DNA from 4 places in the Luteibacter sp. P1_D3 genome. Region 1 is predicted to be linked to each of the others. Evidence: riboswitches for the same ligand, from Rfam matches in the RefSeq annotation. Region 1 holds a riboswitch; each other region holds the start of a gene.
What was found. A riboswitch is a leader RNA that binds a small molecule or an ion and turns the genes downstream of it on or off. The one in region 1 is predicted to bind cobalamin.

Region 2: another riboswitch for cobalamin. It lies ahead of AC1DYM_RS06290 (ribonucleoside-diphosphate reductase subunit alpha); the one in region 1 lies ahead of AC1DYM_RS08355 (CoA-acylating methylmalonate-semialdehyde dehydrogenase).
Region 3: another riboswitch for cobalamin. It lies ahead of metE (5-methyltetrahydropteroyltriglutamate--homocysteine S-methyltransferase); the one in region 1 lies ahead of AC1DYM_RS08355 (CoA-acylating methylmalonate-semialdehyde dehydrogenase).
Region 4: another riboswitch for cobalamin. It lies ahead of AC1DYM_RS07545 (TonB-dependent receptor domain-containing protein); the one in region 1 lies ahead of AC1DYM_RS08355 (CoA-acylating methylmalonate-semialdehyde dehydrogenase).

What each region holds. Positions count from the first base shown of each region.
Region 1 covers NZ_JBFUAT010000009.1:37,614-42,346, reverse strand. Annotated here, with positions in the region: gene AC1DYM_RS08360 (acyl-CoA dehydrogenase family protein) at 1-833, opposite strand, end outside; gene AC1DYM_RS08355 (CoA-acylating methylmalonate-semialdehyde dehydrogenase) at 845-2,368, opposite strand; cobalamin riboswitch at 2,494-2,714, opposite strand; gene AC1DYM_RS08350 (aldo/keto reductase) at 2,755-3,738, opposite strand; gene AC1DYM_RS08345 (LysR family transcriptional regulator) at 3,939-4,733, shown strand, end outside.
Region 2 covers NZ_JBFUAT010000006.1:99,015-103,747, forward strand. Annotated here, with positions in the region: gene AC1DYM_RS06290 (ribonucleoside-diphosphate reductase subunit alpha) at 1-1,869, opposite strand, end outside; cobalamin riboswitch at 2,037-2,248, opposite strand; gene AC1DYM_RS06295 (hybrid sensor histidine kinase/response regulator) at 2,440-4,733, shown strand, end outside.
Region 3 covers NZ_JBFUAT010000002.1:195,098-199,830, reverse strand. Annotated here, with positions in the region: gene AC1DYM_RS02945 (phosphoinositide-specific phospholipase C-related protein) at 1-676, opposite strand, end outside; gene metE (5-methyltetrahydropteroyltriglutamate--homocysteine S-methyltransferase) at 876-3,167, opposite strand; cobalamin riboswitch at 3,364-3,582, opposite strand; gene AC1DYM_RS02935 (glycosyltransferase) at 3,674-4,733, shown strand, end outside.
Region 4 covers NZ_JBFUAT010000008.1:68,043-72,775, reverse strand. Annotated here, with positions in the region: gene AC1DYM_RS07560 (GntR family transcriptional regulator) at 1-17, shown strand, start outside; gene AC1DYM_RS07555 (SIS domain-containing protein) at 33-1,067, shown strand; gene nagA (N-acetylglucosamine-6-phosphate deacetylase) at 1,086-2,231, shown strand; cobalamin riboswitch at 2,278-2,514, shown strand; gene AC1DYM_RS07545 (TonB-dependent receptor domain-containing protein) at 2,652-4,535, shown strand.

The DNA of each region.
Region 1 (4,733 bases):
CCGAACTGTTTGCGTTCGCCCATGTAGCGCCGGGCCGCATCCAGCGCGCCCTGGGCGGCGCCTAGCGAACACGCCGCGATATTCAGGCGGCCGCCGTCGAGTCCCTTCATGGCGATCTTGAATCCCTCACCCTCGCTACCCAGCCTATGGTCGGCAGGAATGCGCACACCGTCGAAGCTCACGCTTCGCGTGGGCTGGCTGTGCCAGCCGAGCTTTGCTTCGTTGCGCCCATAGCCGATGCCCTGCAGGTGGGCAGGCACGGCGAACGCGCTGATACCGCGTGCACCACCCTCGGCCGTACGCGCCATCACCACCAGCATGTCCGTCGCACCCGCGCCGGAAATGAACGCCTTGCTGCCACTAAGCACGTACGTGTCGCCATCGCGCTCGGCACGGGTTTTCAGCGCGCCCGCGTCCGAGCCCGCACCCGGCTCGGTGAGACAGTAGGACGCCAGCTTCGAGCCGCTGGCGAGCAGCGGGCCCCAGCTGTCACGTACTGCCGGCGTCGCATGGGCGGTAAGCATCCAGGTGGCCATGTTGTGGATGCTGATGAAGGCGGCCGTCGACGGATCGATGGCGGCGAGTTCCTCGAACACGATCGCCGCATCGAGCCGAGTCAGGCCCGTACCGCCGGCCCGCTCGTCGACATAAAGGCCGCAGAAGCCGAGCTCGCCCGCCTTGCCGATCGCCTCGCGTGGGAATTCACTCTCGGCATCCCAGCGTGCCGCGTGCGGCGCGAGTTCGGCGAGGGCGAACGCCTGCGCTGCATCGCGGAAGGCCAGTTGATCGTCGCTCAGGTCGGTCTGTGGGGGTGGAATCCTTGGGATGTCCATGACCGCGGCCATCACTTGAGACTGATGGTGGTGTTGACGCCGACGTGGAGTGTGTCGTCGTCGAACCAGCGCTGCGTCACCGTCTTGGTCTGGGTGTAGAACATGACGACCTGCTTACCGTACGGCCCAAGGTCGCCCAGCTTCGACGCGCGCGAGCCGGTGAACGAGAACAGCGGCACCGGCACGGGAATCGGTACGTTGATACCGACCTGGCCTACGTCGATGTCTTCCTGGAAGCGTCGCGCGGCGGCGCCGGACTGGGTGAACACCGCCGTGCCGTTGCCGTTCGGATTGGCGTTGACCAGATCGATCGCCTCATCGAGCGAGTCGACGGCCAGGATGACCAGCACGGGCCCGAAAATCTCTTCGTCGTAGATGCGCATGCCCGGCCGCACGCCCGAGAAGATAGTCGGCCCGACGAAGTTCCCCTCTTCAAAGCCAGGCACCGATGGTTTGCGGCCGTCGAGTTCGAGGATGGCACCCTGCTCGACACCCGAGGCGATGAAGGCCTCGACACGTTCGCGCGCCGCGCAGGAAATCAGTGGTCCGACATCGGTACCGGCTGTATGGCCCGCGCCCACCTTCAGCGTCTTCGCCTTGGCCACGAGGTCGGGAATCCAGCTCTGTGCGTCGCCCACAAGGACCGCGGTCGATGCCGCCATGCAGCGTTGGCCTGCCGCGCCGAAGGCCGCACCAGCGAGGGCGTTGAGCGTCTGTTCCTTGTTCGCATCCGGTAGCACGACAGCGTGGTTTTTCGCGCCCATCATGCACTGCACGCGCTTGCCGCTCTGCGAGGCGCGGTGATACACGTGGGTGCCGACGCGCGTGGAACCGACGAAGGAGACGGCCTTGATATCGGCGTGATCGCAGATCGCGTTGACCACGTCTTCACCGCCGTGGATCACGTTGAGAACGCCCTTCGGGATGCCGGCTTCGAGCGCGAGTTCCACCAGCCGCATCGTCACCATCGGATCCTGCTCGGACGGTTTCAACACGAAGGTATTGCCGGTGGCGATCGCCATCGGGAACATCCACAGCGGGATCATGGCGGGAAAATTGAATGGCGTGATGCCGGCGCAGACGCCGATCGGCTGCAGCAGGGTAAAGGTATCGACGCCGCCGGCGACGTTGTTGGCCAGTTCGCCCAGTTGCAGGTTGCCAATGGCGGCAGCGTGCTCGACTACTTCCAGGCCGCGGAACACGTCGCCTTCCGCGTCGGGAAGCGTCTTGCCCTGCTCGGCGCTGAGCAGGGCGGCGAGGTCGCCCATATGTTCGCGAATCAGCTGCTGGTACTTCAGGAAGATGCGCGCGCGTACGCCGATGGGTGTCTTGCGCCAGCTCTTGAACGCCTGCGCGGCCGCGGCGACCGCAGCGTTTACCTCGTCGGCGGTCGCGAACGGCACACGCGCCAGGACCGCCTGCGTCGCGGGATTGACGACGTCGCGCCATTCGGTGGATCGGGATTCGACGAAGGCGCCGTCGATCAGCAATTTAACGGTCGCGACATCGGTCGCCACTGAGTCCAGCTTGTTCATGGTCCTGCTCCGTACGCTCACCCGCGAAAGGGGCGCTGCGGAGCAGACAAGAGGACACGGAGCAGCCGGTGGCCGCGCCGAATCAGCCCGTCCGGTTGCCCGCCGCAACACCCGAGGAGGCGCCCCTGGGGGCACCTGCACAGGCCGGTCTCCGGGCTTGCGAGCGGTGCATGTCGCACCACCCCGACACCTTCCCGCGCATCGCGCAGTGGTTACGTCGTCGGGTGTTCTCGCCTACCGTTGCGGGGGCAGCGCCGGCATGGGATCTTGCGATCCGCACCGGCTTCCCGTTTCACCCTGCTCGCTGCGTATGCAACGACAGGACACCTGTGATCCACCGAGTGTAGCGTGGCGGCGGATGCGCTCAAGCTGCAGTGCGGTAGAACTCAGCGCCCGACGAGGGCTTGCAGGTGCGCGGGGTAGCGCTCGCCTTGCAGCGAAATCTTCGACACCGACGCGTGGATGTCCTGGAGCTCGCTGGCGCTCAGCGCGACGTCGGCGGCACCGAGGTTTTCTTCCAGGCGGTGCAGCTTGGTCGTTCCCGGAATCGGTACGATCCAGGGCTTCTGGTGCAGCAACCACGCCAGTGCGACCTGGGCCGGCGTGACGTTCTTCGCTGCTGCAATGCTGCCGAGCAGGTCGACCAGCGCCTGGTTGGCCTTGCGCGATTCCGCGGTAAAACGCGGCACGCTGTTGCGGAAATCCTTGCTGTCGAAGCTCGTGCCTGCATCGATCTTGCCGGTCAGGAAGCCCTTGCCCAGGGGGCTGAACGGCACGAAGCCGATGCCGAGTTCTTCCAGGGTCGGGATGATCTCCGTTTCCGGTTCGCGCCAGAACAGCGAGTACTCGCTCTGCAGGGCTGCCACCGGCTGAACGGCATGCGCGCGACGAATCGTTTGCGCGCCGGCTTCCGACAGGCCGAAGTGCTTCACCTTGCCCTCGACGATCAGGTCCTTAACCGCACCGGCGACGTCCTCGATCGGTACGGACGGGTCGACACGGTGCTGGTAGAACAGGTCGATGACGTCGGTTCGCAGGCGCTTCAGCGAGGCTTCGGCGACAGCCTTGATGTGTTCGGGGCGGCTGTTGAGCGCGCCCTGCACGCCACCCACGTCGAAGCCGAACTTGGTCGCGATCACCACGTTGTCGCGGAACGGGGCGAGCGCTTCGCCGACGACTTCCTCGTTGGTAAACGGGCCGTAGACCTCGGCAGTATCGAAGAAGGTCACGCCGCGTTCGACGGCGGCCCGGATCAGGGCGATGGCCGCGTCGCGTTCGGTCGCGGGGCCGTAGCCGAAGCTCAGGCCCATGCAGCCGAGGCCGATGGCGGAGACTTCGAGACCGGTGGATCCCAGGGTGCGTGTCTGCATGTCGTTTCCTCGTTGAGATAGCCAATCTAGGGGTCGACCTCGCCCGCGACTACCTGGGCAATGTGGCTTGCTCTCATAGCGAGAATTCATGAATCGGGTGGCCGCGGGCACGGCAGCTGCTTCTGGTGGGCCGTTTGACGGCCTCGAACCAGCCGGAATGCTAAAGTCACGGCATCACTCATGATCAGGCGTCACGTGTCATGCGCAAGGATCTCCACGATCTCGTCGCCTTCCTTGCCGTCGCCCGAGAAGGAAGCTTTACCCGCGCGGCCGCGAAACTGGACACCACCCAGTCGGCCCTGAGCCACACCATTCGCAAACTCGAAGCTCGTCTCGGGGTGCGCCTGCTCGCCCGCACCACGCGCAGCGTGTCGACGACGGAAGCGGGGCAACGACTGGTCACCCGTATTGGCCCGATGTTCGACGATATCGAGACGGAGCTGACGGGTCTGAGTTCTTTCCGCGAGAAACCCGCCGGGGCGATCCGTATCAGCACCTCGGTCCACGCCGTCGAGGCCGTGCTCCAGCCGATGCTGGCGACGTTCCTGCCGCTGTACCCGGATATCCAGGTGGAAGTGTCGGCCAACAACGAACTGGTCGACATCGTTGCCGAACGCTACGACTTCGGTATCCGTCTTGGCGAGCAGGTGGGTAACGGCATGATCGCGGTCCGCGTCGGCCCGGACTTTCGAATGATGGTAGTCGCGGCGCCCTCGTACTTCGACGACCACCCGCGCCCGGCGATGCCGCAGGACCTCACCGCGCACAACTGCATCAACATCCGCTTGCCCACCTACGGCACGTTGTTTCCCTGGGAGTTCGAGAAGGATGGCCGCGAAATCAAGGTTCGCGTCGACGGGCAGCTGACGCTCAACAGCACGGCGCACATCTTGCGCGCGGCGCTGGACGGTCTGGGCCTGGCCTGGGTCCCGGAGGACATGGCTGCCGCGCACATCGAGGCGGGCGAGCTGGTGCCCGTGCTCGAGGACTGGTGC
Region 2 (4,733 bases), on a different contig from region 1:
GACGTCGGTCGGCGTGGCGGCCGGCCAGTAGTCGAACTGCATCTCGCCATTGGCCGAACGGGTTTCTTCGAAGCCCGGCAGCGGACCGTCGCGCTCGGCGATCTCGTTGGACATGGACAGCGCGTGGAAGTAGATCTCTTCCTGGATGCGCGTCGACAGCTTGCGGGCTTCTTCCGAATCGAACGGCAGGCGCAGCTTGAAGAAGACATCCTGCAGGCCCATCACGCCGAGGCCGACCGGGCGCCACTTCATGTTTGCCGTCTTCGCCGTGGCGATCGGGTAGAAGTTCAGATCGATGACACGGTTGAGCTGGCGCACGGCGGTACGCACCGTGGTGGCGAGCTTGTCGTAGTCGAACTGGCCGTCGACCACGTGGCGGGCGAGGTTCACCGAGCCGAGGTTGCACACGGCCGTCTCGCCTTCCGAGGTCACTTCGAGGATCTCGGTGCACAGGTTCGACAGGTGGATCACGTTCTGCGGCAGCGCGGTCTGGTTGCTGGTCGCGTTGGAGCGATCCTTGAAGGTCATCCAGCCATTGCCGGTCTGGGCCAGCGAACGCAGCATGCGGGCATAGAGCTCGCGGGCCTTGATCGACTTCGCGGCGAGGCCTTCGGCTTCCGCCTTTTCATAGGCGGCGTCGAAGGTCGGGCCCCAGGTGTCGACGAAGTGCGGAACGATCTTCGGATCGAACAGCGACCAGTCACCGTCGATCTCCACGCGACGCATGAAGAGGTCGGGAACCCAGTTGGCCAGATTCAGGTTGTGCGTGCGGCGCGCGTCGTCACCGGTGTTCTCGCGCAGCTCGAGGAATTCCTCGATGTCGGCGTGCCAGGATTCCAGGTACACGCAGGCCGCGCCCTTGCGCTTGCCACCCTGGTTCACCGCGGCCACGGACGCGTCGAGCGTCTTCAGCCAGGGCACGAGGCCGTTGGAGTGGCCGTTGGTGCCCTTGATCAGCGAACCGCGCGAACGGATGCGCGAGTAGGCCAGGCCGATACCGCCGGCGAACTTCGACAGCTGGGCCACGTCGCCGTACTTGGCGTAGATGGATTCCAGCGCATCCTGCGGCGAGTCGAGCAGGAAGCACGATGACAGCTGCTCGTGCGCCGTGCCGGCGTTGAACAGGGTCGGCGAGCTGGCCAGGTACTCGAGCGACGACAGCATGCGATACAGCTCGAGCGTCTCGGCGACATCGTTGCCGCCAAGCGCGCAGGCGATGCGCATGAAGAAGTACTGCGGCGTTTCGATCACGAAGCGCTTGGTCGGGTGGCGCAGCAGGTAACGGTCGTACACCGTGCGCAAGCCGAAATACTCGAAGCGGCGCGAACCGGTGGTGTCGATCGCATCGTTGAGCTTGCGCGCATTGATCAGGACGAAATCACGCAGGCGCTCGTTGAGGATGCCCAGGTCGAAGCCGGTGGAGATCGACTGCGAGAACGACTGGATGTCCTGGCCCGACACTTCCTTGTCGACGAAGGCCGAGAGCAGGCGCGCGGCCAGCTGGCCGTACTCCGGCTCTTCGGCGGTGAGGGCCGCCGAGGTGCGGATCGACAGCTGGTCGAGTTCCTGGGTGGTGGCGCCGTCGTACAGGCCGCCGATCGTCTTCAGCGCCACGCGCATCGGGTCGACCGCGAACAGGCCATCGGCGCTGCGCGTCACCGCGCGCACGATCTTGTTCACGTCGACCACTTCGTGGCCGCCATTGCGCTTGGTCACGCGCATCTGGCCGGGGTTGTGCGGCGGGGTCAGCGCGAAGGCCGGCGGCGCGTCGTTGTTCTTGTAGCCGGCGGCCAGCGCCTTGTCCGTTGCTGCAGGGGAGGTGGCGGCCGTATCGGCCGTCTCGGTGCGCTCGCGCGCTGCGGAATCCATCGTCGTCATTGTGTTGGCAGCCCCATGGCCTTGGTCAAACCCCGTTCCCGAGGAACCGGCTCGATGCGATGGCGGTGAAACGCGGGAATCGTCGAGGACGGAGCGCCGCGAAGGGCTCCGGTCCGCGACGTGCTTCCCCGCGGAAGCCGTCACTGCTATCGAGGCCGCTCGGGCTCCGATTGCTGGCAGGTCTTCGGACTTGTGGACGTGGGCCTCTCGGCCCGCCTACCCGTCGCTTCCCAGTCCCCGGAGGACCAGTGCATAGAACGGGATCGTTTCCACTTACCGCTGCGGGGCAGTTCCGGATTCACACCGGTATTCCCTATTAAGTCCGACGGGCAGTCGCGCCTCTCCGGACACCAACGGGACACACGATATAGCTGGCCGGGGGGTGCGTCAACACAAGATGTAGGGTGTTTGCCCTAGGTGCTTGATCGGCTTGGGAGTCGCCTTTGTCAAGCGGTTTTCGTGCCCTGGGGGATGAGGGTTTTGTGAAGACCGTCTACACAAAGGGAACCACCACGAACCGATAAAATCGCCGCCCATCTCCAACCCACGATTGCATTACCGATGCCCTCATCGTTCGCATTGCAGGACCAGACCCTCCTTTCCCATGCGCTCGATGGCCTGCCATTCGGCTTTGCGGCCCTGTCCGCGACGGGGGACCTGCTCTACGGCAACGCCTGGGTCACGGCGCGCCTGCGCGAACACGAGCCAACGGGGTTCCTGGCCTTGTGGGACGAGGAGAGCCGGCGCCGCCTTCTCGCGGCCCTGCCGCTGGTCGTGCCGGGCAACGGCGTGCGCGAACTGGCCCTGGGCACCGCCGATGGCGTCCCTGTGCGCGTGTCGCTGGAAGCACGCCCCGGTGTATCCGCGAGCGTGGTGGTGACGATCCGTCCGGCACACGATGGTGCGAACGGCGCCAGCGCGGCTGACGATCGCCGGCTCGCCCTGATCGAGATAGGGAACCTGCTGCGCGACCTGGAAGATCCGGCCGAGATCGCCTATCGCGTCGCCGAGGTGCTGGGTCGCACCCTGAAGGTCAGTCGCGCCGGCTACGGCACGATCGATCCGGTCGCGGAGACGATCACCGTGGAGCGCGACTGGAACGCGCCGGGGATCACCACGCTCGCCGGCGTGCTGCGCTTTCGCGACTACGGCACGTATATCGAGGAGCTCAAGCGCGGCGTAACCGTCGTCATCACCGACGCCCGGACCGACCCGCGCACCGCGGTCACGGRCGATGCGCTGGACGGCATCAGTGCCCTGTCCTTCATCAATATGCCGGTGACCGAGCGGGGCGGCTTCGTCGCGCTGCTTTATCTCAACGATGAACACCCCCGTGAATGGCTGCAGGAAGAGATCAGCTTCGTCAGCGAGGTGGCCAGCCGCACGCGGGTGGCCGTGGAACGGCGCCGCGCCGAGCACGAGTTGCGGCTGCTCGCCAAGGACCTGGAGCGCCAGGTCGTCGAGCGCACCTACGAGCGCGACCGGGTCTGGACCCTGTCCAGCGATATCCTGGTCGTCGCCGACACCGACACGCGCCTGCTGTCGGTCAATCCGGCGTGGACCGCCATCCTGGGCTGGAGCGAGCGCGACACGGTCGGCCGCTCCTACCTCGACTTCGTCCATCCGGACGACATTTTCCGTACCCAGGACGAGACCGGCCATCTTGCCGACGGTGAGACCACGCTCCGCTTCGAGAACCGCTATCGCACCGCCGACGGCGGCCTGCGCACGCTTTCCTGGCGCGCTGTGCCGAGCGAGGGCCTGATTTTCGCCGTGGCGCGCGATGTCTCGTCCGAGCGCGAGCGCGAGGCGGCGCTGGAGATCACCCAGGAACAGCTGCGTCAGGCGCAGAAGATGGACGCCATCGGTAACCTGACCGGTGGTGTCGCCCATGATTTCAACAACCTGCTTCAGGTCATCAGCGGCAATCTGCAGTTACTCGCCACCGATGTGTCGGGCAACGAGCGGGCCGAACGCCGCGTCGCCAATGCCATGGCCGGTGTCACGCGCGGGTCCAAACTCGCCGCCCAGTTGCTCGCCTTCGGCCGCCGCCAGCCGCTGGCGCCGAAGGTCGTCAACATCGGTCGCTTTGTTCGCGACATGGATGAGCTGCTGCGTCGGGCGCTCGGCGAGGCCATCGACGTGGAAACGGTGATCGCGGGTGGTTTGTGGAACACCCTGGTGGATCCCTCCAACGTCGAGAACGCGCTGCTCAATCTGGCGATCAACGCGCGCGATGCGATGAATGGGCAGGGCCGCCTGACCGTTGAGGCGGGTAACGCGCTGCTCGACGACGCCTATGCCAAGGCGCATGGCGACCTGCGTCCCGGCCAGTACGTGATGCTCGCCGTGACCGATACCGGCGCCGGCATACCGCAGGACATCCTTGGCCAGGTGTTCGATCCGTTCTTCACGACCAAACCCGAAGGTCGCGGTACGGGCCTGGGGCTGTCGATGGTCTACGGCTTCGTGAAACAGTCCGGTGGCCACGTGAAGATCTATAGCGAGCCGGGCGAAGGCACGACGGTGAAGATCTACCTGCCGCGCTCGGTGCAGGGCGAGGACCGCGTGGTCGATATCGAGGAAGAAGGCGTACGCGGCGGCGACGAAACCATCCTCGTCGCCGAGGACGATGAGGCGGTACGCGAGACCGTGGTCGGCTTGCTCGCCGACCTCGGATACCGCGTGTTGAAGGCGCGTGATGCGGAAAGTGCGTTGTCGATCATCGAGAGCGGCATCGCCATCGATCTGCTGTTCACCGATGTCGTCATGCCCGGTCCGCTGCGCAGCCCGGAACTGGCACGCAAGGCCGCCGAGCGTCAGCCCGGCATCGGCGTGCTGTTCACCTCGGGCTA
Region 3 (4,733 bases), on a different contig from region 1:
GAAACTGCACCTGTCCAGGCTCCAGGGTGCCGGCCCAACGGCTCTTGCACGAGGTATCGTGCGTGAAAATGGTCTTGCCCAGCTCCCAGTAGTTTTCCGTCGTGCCGGCCCTGGACGACATGATGGTCGCCACGCCGCTGGGAAGCGTGTATCGACCGGCGTTTTCGGATTTCAGATCGAAGATCAGCAATCGCTGATTCGCCGCGATCATCTGTCGAAGCGTCGGCCAGCCCGGGGTCGTCCATCTGTCCGGGTCGAAGGTCAGGCCCCCCAGGTGGGGGACCCTTGCCAACTCGGTGCGTAGCGCGGCCGAGGAGACGTAGTCCTCCAGATGGATCGTGACGATGGCCTGGCGATGGGCTAGAAGGAAGGGAACGATCTCGTCGTTGAGATGCTTGGCTAGCGGCTGGCCGGCAAAAGAGCATGAGCCGTGGCAGACCTTGACCCTGCCCTGGTGCTCGTGCAGATCCAGCGACAAGCCGCGCACGCCGTCGCGAAGCTGCTGGGGGATGCTCCTGCTCTGGCTCGAGGGCACCCAGGTATTGAACGCATTGTGGGTAGTGACCCACGTGTACTGGTCGAAACGACGATCCAGATCGTGGACATACGGGCGCTCCCCCGCGATAGCCTGCGTGCTTGCGAGGGCAAGCAGCAGGGCGATTCCTTTCTTCCTCATGTGACGCTCCTTCCGATGGAAGGCCGTAGGTTATGAGGTTGTGTACCTTCGCTCCGTCAGGGAATGGGGTGGATGTGCTGCGGGGTTTGCCCTGCGCCCGCGTCAGTGAGCGCTGACGCGGGCGGGGAAACTCATCGCCGCTGAAGCGGCTCCCACAACGGCGGAGGCGGCTCTCCAGGTAGCGGGAGCCGCCTTGGCGTCAGACCGCCACGGCCAGTCTCTCGCGAGCCGCCCTGGCCACCTCGACCATGCTCTTCAGGGCCTCGGAAACCTCCGGCCAGCCGCGGGTCTTCAGGCCGCAGTCGGGGTTCACCCAGAGCTGGTCGGGACGCAGGACCTGGAGGGCCCGGGCCAGGAGGTCGGCCATTTCGGCTTCGGTCGGGACGCGTGGCGAGTGGATATCGTAGACGCCGGGGCCGATGCCGTTCGGGTACTGAAACCGGGTGAAGGCGTCCAGGAGCTCCATGCGCGAGCGGCTGGTCTCGATCGAGATGACGTCCGCGTCCATCGCGGCGACCGCCTCGATGATGTCGTTGAACTCCGAGTAGCACATGTGGGTGTGCACCTGGGTCGCATCGCTGACGCCGCCGGCCGTGATGCGGAAGGCATCGACCGCCCAGGCGAGGTACGCGTCCCAGTCGGCGCGACGCAGCGGCAGGCCTTCGCGCAGCGCCGGTTCGTCGATCTGGACGATGCCGATGCCAGCCTTCTCCAGATCGTGCACTTCGTCTCGCAGCGCCAGGGCGATCTGTCGGCACACATCGGCGCGGGGGAGGTCGTCGCGTACGAAGGACCACTGCAGCATCGTCACCGGTCCGGTGAGCATGCCCTTCATGGGCTTATCGGTGAGCGACTGGGCGTACGCTGACCACGCGACCGTCATCGGTGCGGGACGCGCGACATCGCCATAGATGATCGGCGGCTTGACACAACGGGAGCCGTAGCTCTGCACCCAGCCGAGCGAGGTGAAGACGTAGCCGTCCAGCTGCTCGCCGAAGTACTCGACCATGTCGTTGCGCTCGGGTTCGCCATGCACCAGTACATCGATGCCGGCCTCTTCCTGGAAGCGCACGACACGGCGCACTTCGTCACGAAGAATGGCCGCATACGCGTCGTCGTCCAGCTTGCCCGAGCGATGCGCGGCGCGCGCGATGCGCAGGTCGTTGGTCTGCGGGAACGACCCGATGGTCGTCGTCGGCAGATCGGGCAGGCCGAAACGCTCGCGCTGCACGTCGGCGCGGAACGAAAAGGCCGAACGACGCTGGCCGAACTGCGGCGTCAGCTGACGTACGCGGGCGCGGACGTCGGCACGCACGACGTCGCCGGAGGTCTGGCGGCTGGCGACGATCTCGTGCTGCCGGGCCAGGGTCTTCCGTGCCGCGTCATCACCGGCGACGGCGTCGGCATAGCGACGCAGTTCGGCGATCTTCTGCCGGGCGAACGACAACCATCCGGCCAGGTGCGCGGGGAGGTGTTTTTCTTCGGAGACGTCGATCGGCACGTGCAGCAGGGAACACGAGGTCGACAGCCAGAGGCGGTCGTCGCCGAGGCGCGCGAGCAGGCGGTCCACGCGGGGGAGGATGGTCGACGGGTCGCTCAGCCAGATGTTGCGGCCATCGAGCACGCCGGCGGAAAGCACGCGGTCGGCGGGCAAGGCATCGAGTACGGCGTCCAGCTGGTCGGGCGCGCGAGCGAGGTCCACGTGCAGGCCGGCTACCGGTAGCGACGTGGCGAGCTCGAGATTCGCACCGAGTTCGCCGAAGTAAGTGGCGAGCAGGATGCGTACGCGACCGTGTGCGGCCACCGCGGCATAGGTACGCCGGAACGCTTCGCGCCACGGCGCATCCAGATCGAGCACGAGGGTCGGCTCGTCCACCTGCACCCAGTCGGCACCCGCGTAGGCGAGGGCGTCGATGACACCGAGCCAGGCAGGCAGCAACGAGTCGAGCAAGGCCAGCGGGTCGCTGCCGTCGACGGTCTTGGACAAGCGCAGGAAGCTCACCGGCCCGAGCAGGACAGGGCGTGCCACGTGATCCGCCGCGAGGGCCTCACGGTATTCGGCGACGACCTTGTCCGGGCGCGCGGCGAAGCGCTGACCCGCCTCGAGTTCCGGCACGATGTAGTGGTAGTTGGTGTCGAACCACTTGGTCATTTCGAGGGCATGCAGGTCGACATCGCCGTCCTGGTGGCCACGGGCCATGGCGAAGTAGCCCGCGAGCGGGTTACGGGATGCGAGTGCGCGGTAGCGCGGCGGGATCGCGTCGACCAGCACGGCCGCATCGAGCACATGGTCGTAGAGGGAAAAGTCGTTCACCGGGACGCTGTCGGCACCGGCGTCGCGGGCAAGCTTCCAGTGGCGCTGGCGCAGGTCGCGCGCGACGGCGAGCAGTTCGTCGGCGCTGCTGTCTCCTTTCCAGTGGCTCTCGAGAGCGCGCTTGAGTTCGCGGCGCCGGCCGATGCGGGGGAAGCCCGGATACGTTACGTGTGGCATGGATGATTCCTCTTCGTGGCAAAGAGGAGGGAAGGGCGGCTGGGCGCCGACGCCTACGCACCTGCCACGCGGGGCACGGCAGGTGAGGGGACGTCATGCGGGCTAGCCGTCGACCTTCGCCCCCGCGGGCGAACCGGATGCCGCCCTTGCGGGACGGCGATCCAGGTCGGACGGAGCGTTCGCGCCCATGACGGCGCGTTCGTTCCGGTCGGCGGCAGGTCTTCGGGCTCGTGGATGTGGCACCGTGCCGGTGCCGCCTTGCCCGTCGCTTCCCGGATCGTTACCGATCCAGTGCCTGTGACGGGCTCGTCTCCACATACCGCTGCGGGGCAGCGCCGGATTCCCACCGGCTTCCCTCTTAGCTTTATCTTTCTATTCGAATAAAGAGATAAAGACCGCTGACGGGCGGAAAATTAGCCGTATGGACGCCCAAAGTCAATCGGCGGCGATGCATCGCCTCGACATCCCGACGGCGACCATGAGCCGACATCCCCCTGGAGCGCCGCATGACCGGAAGACATATCGTGATGGCGACGGTGGGGTCGCAGGGCGATCTCTTTCCCTTCCTCGCCGTCGGTCGGGAGCTGCGTCATCGCGGCTACCGCGTGACGATTGGTGCCCACGGCATCCATCGTGACGCCGTCGCTGCGGCCGGGCTGGACTACGTGCTTGCCAGCGGGATCGCCGAGCCCGAGGACAAAGCGGCCTTCGCCGCGCGCGCCTTTCATCCCTGGCGCGGTCCGCGCTTCGTGGTGCGCGACCTTGCCGCGGCCGATGTGGCGAGCAGTTACGAGGCGCTCGCGCCCGTTTGTGCCGACGCGGATGCGATCGTGACCTCGACCCTGGCCTTCGCGGGGCAGATCCTCGGTGAGACCCGGCGGATCGCCTGGTTATCGGCCGCGCTGTCGCCTGCCGTCTTTCTCTCGGCCTTCGATCCCCCCGCCACGGGCATCGACTGGCTCGATCGCTTCCTGCGTACGTCACCCCGGCGAGGCGCATGGGTGCGGCGCCTCGGCGAGACGGTGACCTCGCCCTGGACGAAGGCGGTACGACACTTCCGGCAATCGCTCGGGCTGGCCCCGGTGTCGGTCTGGGGCGATCCCTTTCATCGCGGACAGCACGCGCGCGATGGCGTCCTCGCCATGTACTCGCCGCTGTTGGGTCGGCCCCCACCGGATTCGCCGGCTCACACCGTCGTGACGGGGTATTGCCGCTACGCGCCGTTCGCCGACACGCTTCCTCCAGACCTCCGCCGCTTCGTGGACGACGGCGACGCGCCCCTGGTTTTTACGCTGGGCTCGGCGGCCGTGCATGCGGGGGAGAGCTTCCTCCACGAGAGCATGGCGGTCGCCACGGCCCTGGGTCGACGCGCGGTACTACTGACAGGATCGCCTGAGATGCGTGAGCGACTGCCTGGGGTCTTGCCCGATGGCGTGGTGGCGGTGGAGTACGCCCCCCACGGTGCACTGTTCGCACGCGCGGCGGCGGTCATTCATCACGGCGGTATCGGCACGACGCAGGAAGCGTTGCGCGCAGGCTGTCCCGAACTGGTCGTGCCGCATGGCT
Region 4 (4,733 bases), on a different contig from region 1:
AACTGCAAAGCGACTAACGAGCCAACCAGACCATGACGATCCAGCCGCAAGACACCCTGATGTTCCGCGAAGCGCACGAGACCGCCGAGGTCGTCGAGCGGCAACTCGCCAACAACGAAGCCGTGATCGGTGCCCTGGCCGAACGCCTGCGGGCCACGCCGCCACGCATGGTCATCACCTGCGCACGCGGAAGCTCGGATCACGCGGCGATGTACGCCAAGTACGTGTTCGAGACCCAGCTCGGTGTCGTCACCGCGTCGGCCTCGCCCTCGGTCACCTCGATCTACCACGCCGCGCAGCGCCTCGATGGCGCGCTCTACGTCGCCATTTCGCAGTCGGGCAAGAGCCCCGACCTGGTGCGCAATGCCGAGGCCGCGAAGAAGGCCGGTGCGTACGTGGTCGCCCTGGTCAACGTGGTGGATTCACCCCTGGCCGATGTCGCCGACGTGGTCGTGCCGCTGCATGCCGGCCCGGAAACCAGCGTCGCGGCGACCAAGAGCTACCTGGGCGCGTTGTTCGCCATCCTGCACATCGCCGCGCGCTGGAGCGGCAAGGCCGAGATCGCCGATGCGCTCACCGCGCTGCCTGCCCAGCTTCGTCATGGTTGGGACGCTGACTGGTCGGCACTGACCGACGGCCTGGTGGACGCGCACAACCTGTTCGTCGTTGGTCGCGGCTTCGGCTTCGCCGGCGCCCTCGAGGCGGCGCTCAAGTTCAAGGAAACCTGTGGCCTGCATGCCGAGGCCTTCAGCGCGGCCGAAGTGAAGCATGGCCCCATGGCCCTGGTCGGCCCGCATTTCCCGGTGCTGTTCTTCGCGCAGAACGACGACACGCTGCCCGGCGTACTCGACGTGGCCGCGGAGTTCCGCAAGCGTGGTGCCAAGGTCTGGGTCGCCGCGCCGGGCGCCACGGGCGAGGACATCCTTCCCCTGGTCGCCACCGCCCCGATCGCCGCAGTGCTGGTCACCGTGCAGAGCTTCTATCGCGCCACCGCCGCGCTCGCGCTGCGCCGTGGCTTCAACCCCGACGTCCCGCCGCACCTGAACAAGGTGACGGAAACCGTCTGATCTACGGAGTTTCCTCGTATGACCATCGCCCTCGTCAACGGTCGCGTCCTTACCGATAACGGATTCCAGGGTGGTTTCGCCGTCCTCATCGACGACGGAAAGATCACCGGGCTCGCGCTGCCGTCCGATCCGCGCGTGCGCGCGGCGGAACGCCACGATCTCGGCGGCCACAGCCTGCTGCCGGGTTTCATCGACTGCCAGGTCAACGGCGGCGGTGGCGTGCTGTTCAACGACGCGCCCACCGTCGAGGCGATCCGCACGATCGGCGAGGCGCACGCGAAGTTCGGCACCACCGGCTTCTTGCCCACCTTGATCAGCGACGATGCCGAGGTCATGGCCAAGGCCATCGACGCCGTCAACGAAGCGGTCGCCCAGGGCGTGCCGGGCGTGCTCGGCATCCATCTCGAAGGTCCGTTCATCGCACCCGAGCGCAAGGGCGTGCACGATCCGGCCAAGTTCCGCATCGCCGATGCGAGCGATGTGGCGATGGTCGCGCGCCGCCACGGCGGCGTGACCCTGCTCACCCTTGCACCGGAACGCGCCAGCGCTGCCGTCCTGCAGGAGCTGGTCGCCAACGGCGTCATCGTTGCCGCCGGGCATACCGCGGCGGACTACGACACCACCCGCAACGCACTGGCCACCGGCATTCGCGGCTTTACGCACTTGTTTAACGCGATGACACCGTTCACCAGCCGCGAGCCCGGGGTGGTCGGCGCGGCACTCGAGGACCCGGCCAGCTGGTGCGGCCTGATCGTTGACGGCCACCACGTGCACCCGGCGTCCCTGCGCGTCGCCATCGCGGCGAAGGCGCGCGAGAAGATGATGCTGGTGACCGACGCCATGCCACCGGTCGGCTCGGACGATCCCACCTTCGTGCTCAAGGGCGAAACGATTACGGTGAAGGACGGCGTCTGCCAGACCGCCGATGGCACGCTGGCTGGTTCGGCGCTCGACATGGCCACCGCCGTGCGCAACACCATCAACATGGTCGGCGTGCCGTATGACGAGGCCGCCCGCATGGCTTCGACCTACCCGGCCGCCTTCCTCGGCCTCGGCGCCACCCACGGCCACATCGCCGCCGGTTATCGCGCCGACCTGGTCGTTATGGATGACAACCACGAGGTCGTCGAGACCTGGATCGGCGGCGTGCGCGTCGTCGGCTGACGCCGGCTCAGTTGTTAAATCCGCGTGACATGAACCCGACGGCCCGCTAGAGTGGCGCCGTTCGGGTGTCCCGACCGGCGGTCGCTGGAAGGGATGAAACGGGAAGCCGGTGCGTCGCCTCGCGACTATTCCGGCACTGCCCCCGCAACGGTAAGCGACAGGAAGGCCTGAAGGTCTTTACGGGAACCGGCCAAACGCCACTGCGCAAGCGGGAAGGCGCCGGGTCCCGCCACGGCAGGTGGCTGACGCAAGTCCGGAGACCGGCCCGATGCATTCGCCTCGCGACTATCGCGGGGCGTTTTCTGTTGGGCGATTCGCGGAGGGCGAATCCGGACAGCGTTCCGGGTCGATCCGTGCCCGCATGCCGTTCGCCGTTTGTCCTCCGCGTCGCCTCTAGCGATGCATTAAGGAAACGGCTCCATGAAGAAGACTCTGCTCGCGATGGCCCTGCTGTCGTCCATCGCCGCCGCCCACGCGGCCGACGCTCCCGCTGACCGGCTCGACCCGGTGGTGGTTACCGCCAACCGCGCAGCGACGCCGCTGGATGAAGTGCTCGCCCCGGTCACGCTGATCACCCGCGAGGACATCGAGCGCCTGCAGCCGGTCAGCGTGCAGGACCTGCTCACCGGCCTGCCGGGCGTGGTCATCGCCAACTCGGGCGGTATCGGCCAGCAGACCTCGCTGTTCATGCGCGGCACCAATTCCTCGCACACCCTGGTCCTGCTGGACGGCGTGCGCGTCGGCACGGTCGGCGCCGGCATCCCGGCCTACGAGCAGCTGCCTGTCGACCAGATCGATCACATCGAGATCGTCCGTGGCCCGCAGTCCAGCCTGTATGGCTCCGACGCCATCGGTGGCGTCATCCAGATCTTCACCCGCCACGGCCAGGCCGGCGAAGCGCCGACCCCGTCGCTCTCGGTCACCGGTGGCAGCCACGGCTACACCGACGGCCAGTTCGGCCTCTCCGGTGGCACCCAGCACAGCTGGTACAACGCCAGCCTCGGCGGTCAGTACACCTCGGGCATCAATGCCTGCCGCGTTGGCGCGGGCGATGTGTTCAAGGGCTGCTTCACCAACGAGCCCGACCACGACGCCTATCGCACCTACAACGGCGCGCTTTCCGGCGGCTATCGCTGGGATGACGGTACCGAGCTCACCGGCAGCTGGCTGCGTAGCAAGGGCGACATCGAATACGACGGCGACTTCCAGAACCTGACCCGCCGCACCCAGCAGGTCGCTGGCACCAAGCTCGCCTTCAACGCCCTGGAAAACTGGCGCATGTCGATCAGCCTGGGCCAGAACCAGGACCGCGCCGACAACTACCTCAACGGCGCCGACAAGACCCTGGACTTCGTGAACTACGGCGTGGACAAGGCCCGCGTGGGCTACCTGTACTCCAAGCGCAACCAAGCCTCCTGGCAGAATGATGTCACCCTGGCCCCGGGCCAGACCCTGAGCATCGGTGTCGACTACCAGCAGGAAAAGCTGAAGAGCGACACGGATTACCTCAAGGACACGCGTGAGAACACGGGCGTGTTCGCGCTTTACCAGGGCATCTTCGGTGCCAACGAGATCCAGCTTTCGGCGCGTCACGACCACAACAATCAGTTCGGCAACCACACCACCGGCCAGGCGGCGTACGGTTTCCGTTTCGACAACGGCATGAAGGTCACCGCCTCCTACGGCACCGCGTTCCACGCGCCGACCTTCAACGACGAGTACTACCCGTACGGCGCGCCGGTGAACCTGAGCCCGGAGAAGTCGCGCACCGCCGAAATCGGCCTGTCGGCCCGTCCGGGCGTCTGGAACTGGGCGGTCAATGCCTACCAGACCCGCGTGGACGACCTGATCGGTTTCGACGCGAACTTCCTGCCGATCAATGTCAGCAAGGCGCGCATCCGCGGGCTGGAAGGACAGCTGGGCGCGGACGTGGACGGCTGGCACCTGCGTGCCTACGGCACCCTGCAGCAGCCGAAGGACCGCGACAGCGGCGACGAGTACAACAACCTGCTCGCCCGTCGTCCGAAGCGCACGGCCCGACTCGATGTCGACCGCGACCTCGGCGCCTTCACCCTCGGTGGCTCGGTCTATTCGGCGGGCTACAGCTACGACGACGCGGCCAACACCACCCGCCTGGGCGGTTACACCACCGCCGACGTGCGCGCGACCTGGCACGTGGACAGCGACTGGAGCGTGCAGGGTCGCCTGGCCAACGCGTTCGATCGCCACTATGAGACGGCGGCGTACTACAACCAGCTGGGGCGGACGTATTACCTGACCGTGCGGTATTCGCCGGCGCGTTGAGGTAATACCCATCGCCGCTGAAGCGGCTCCCACAGGAGAACGGCCGACCTCGTGCAGGTGGCATGCTTTTGTGGGAGCCGATTTATCGGCGATTCCCTAGAGATTTGCATCGATACAAATGAACGCAACACCCCTGCCTTCCGGCAGGGCCCCGACTAAAGGCACACGCGACGCCGACGCTCTGACGTCATAAAGTCC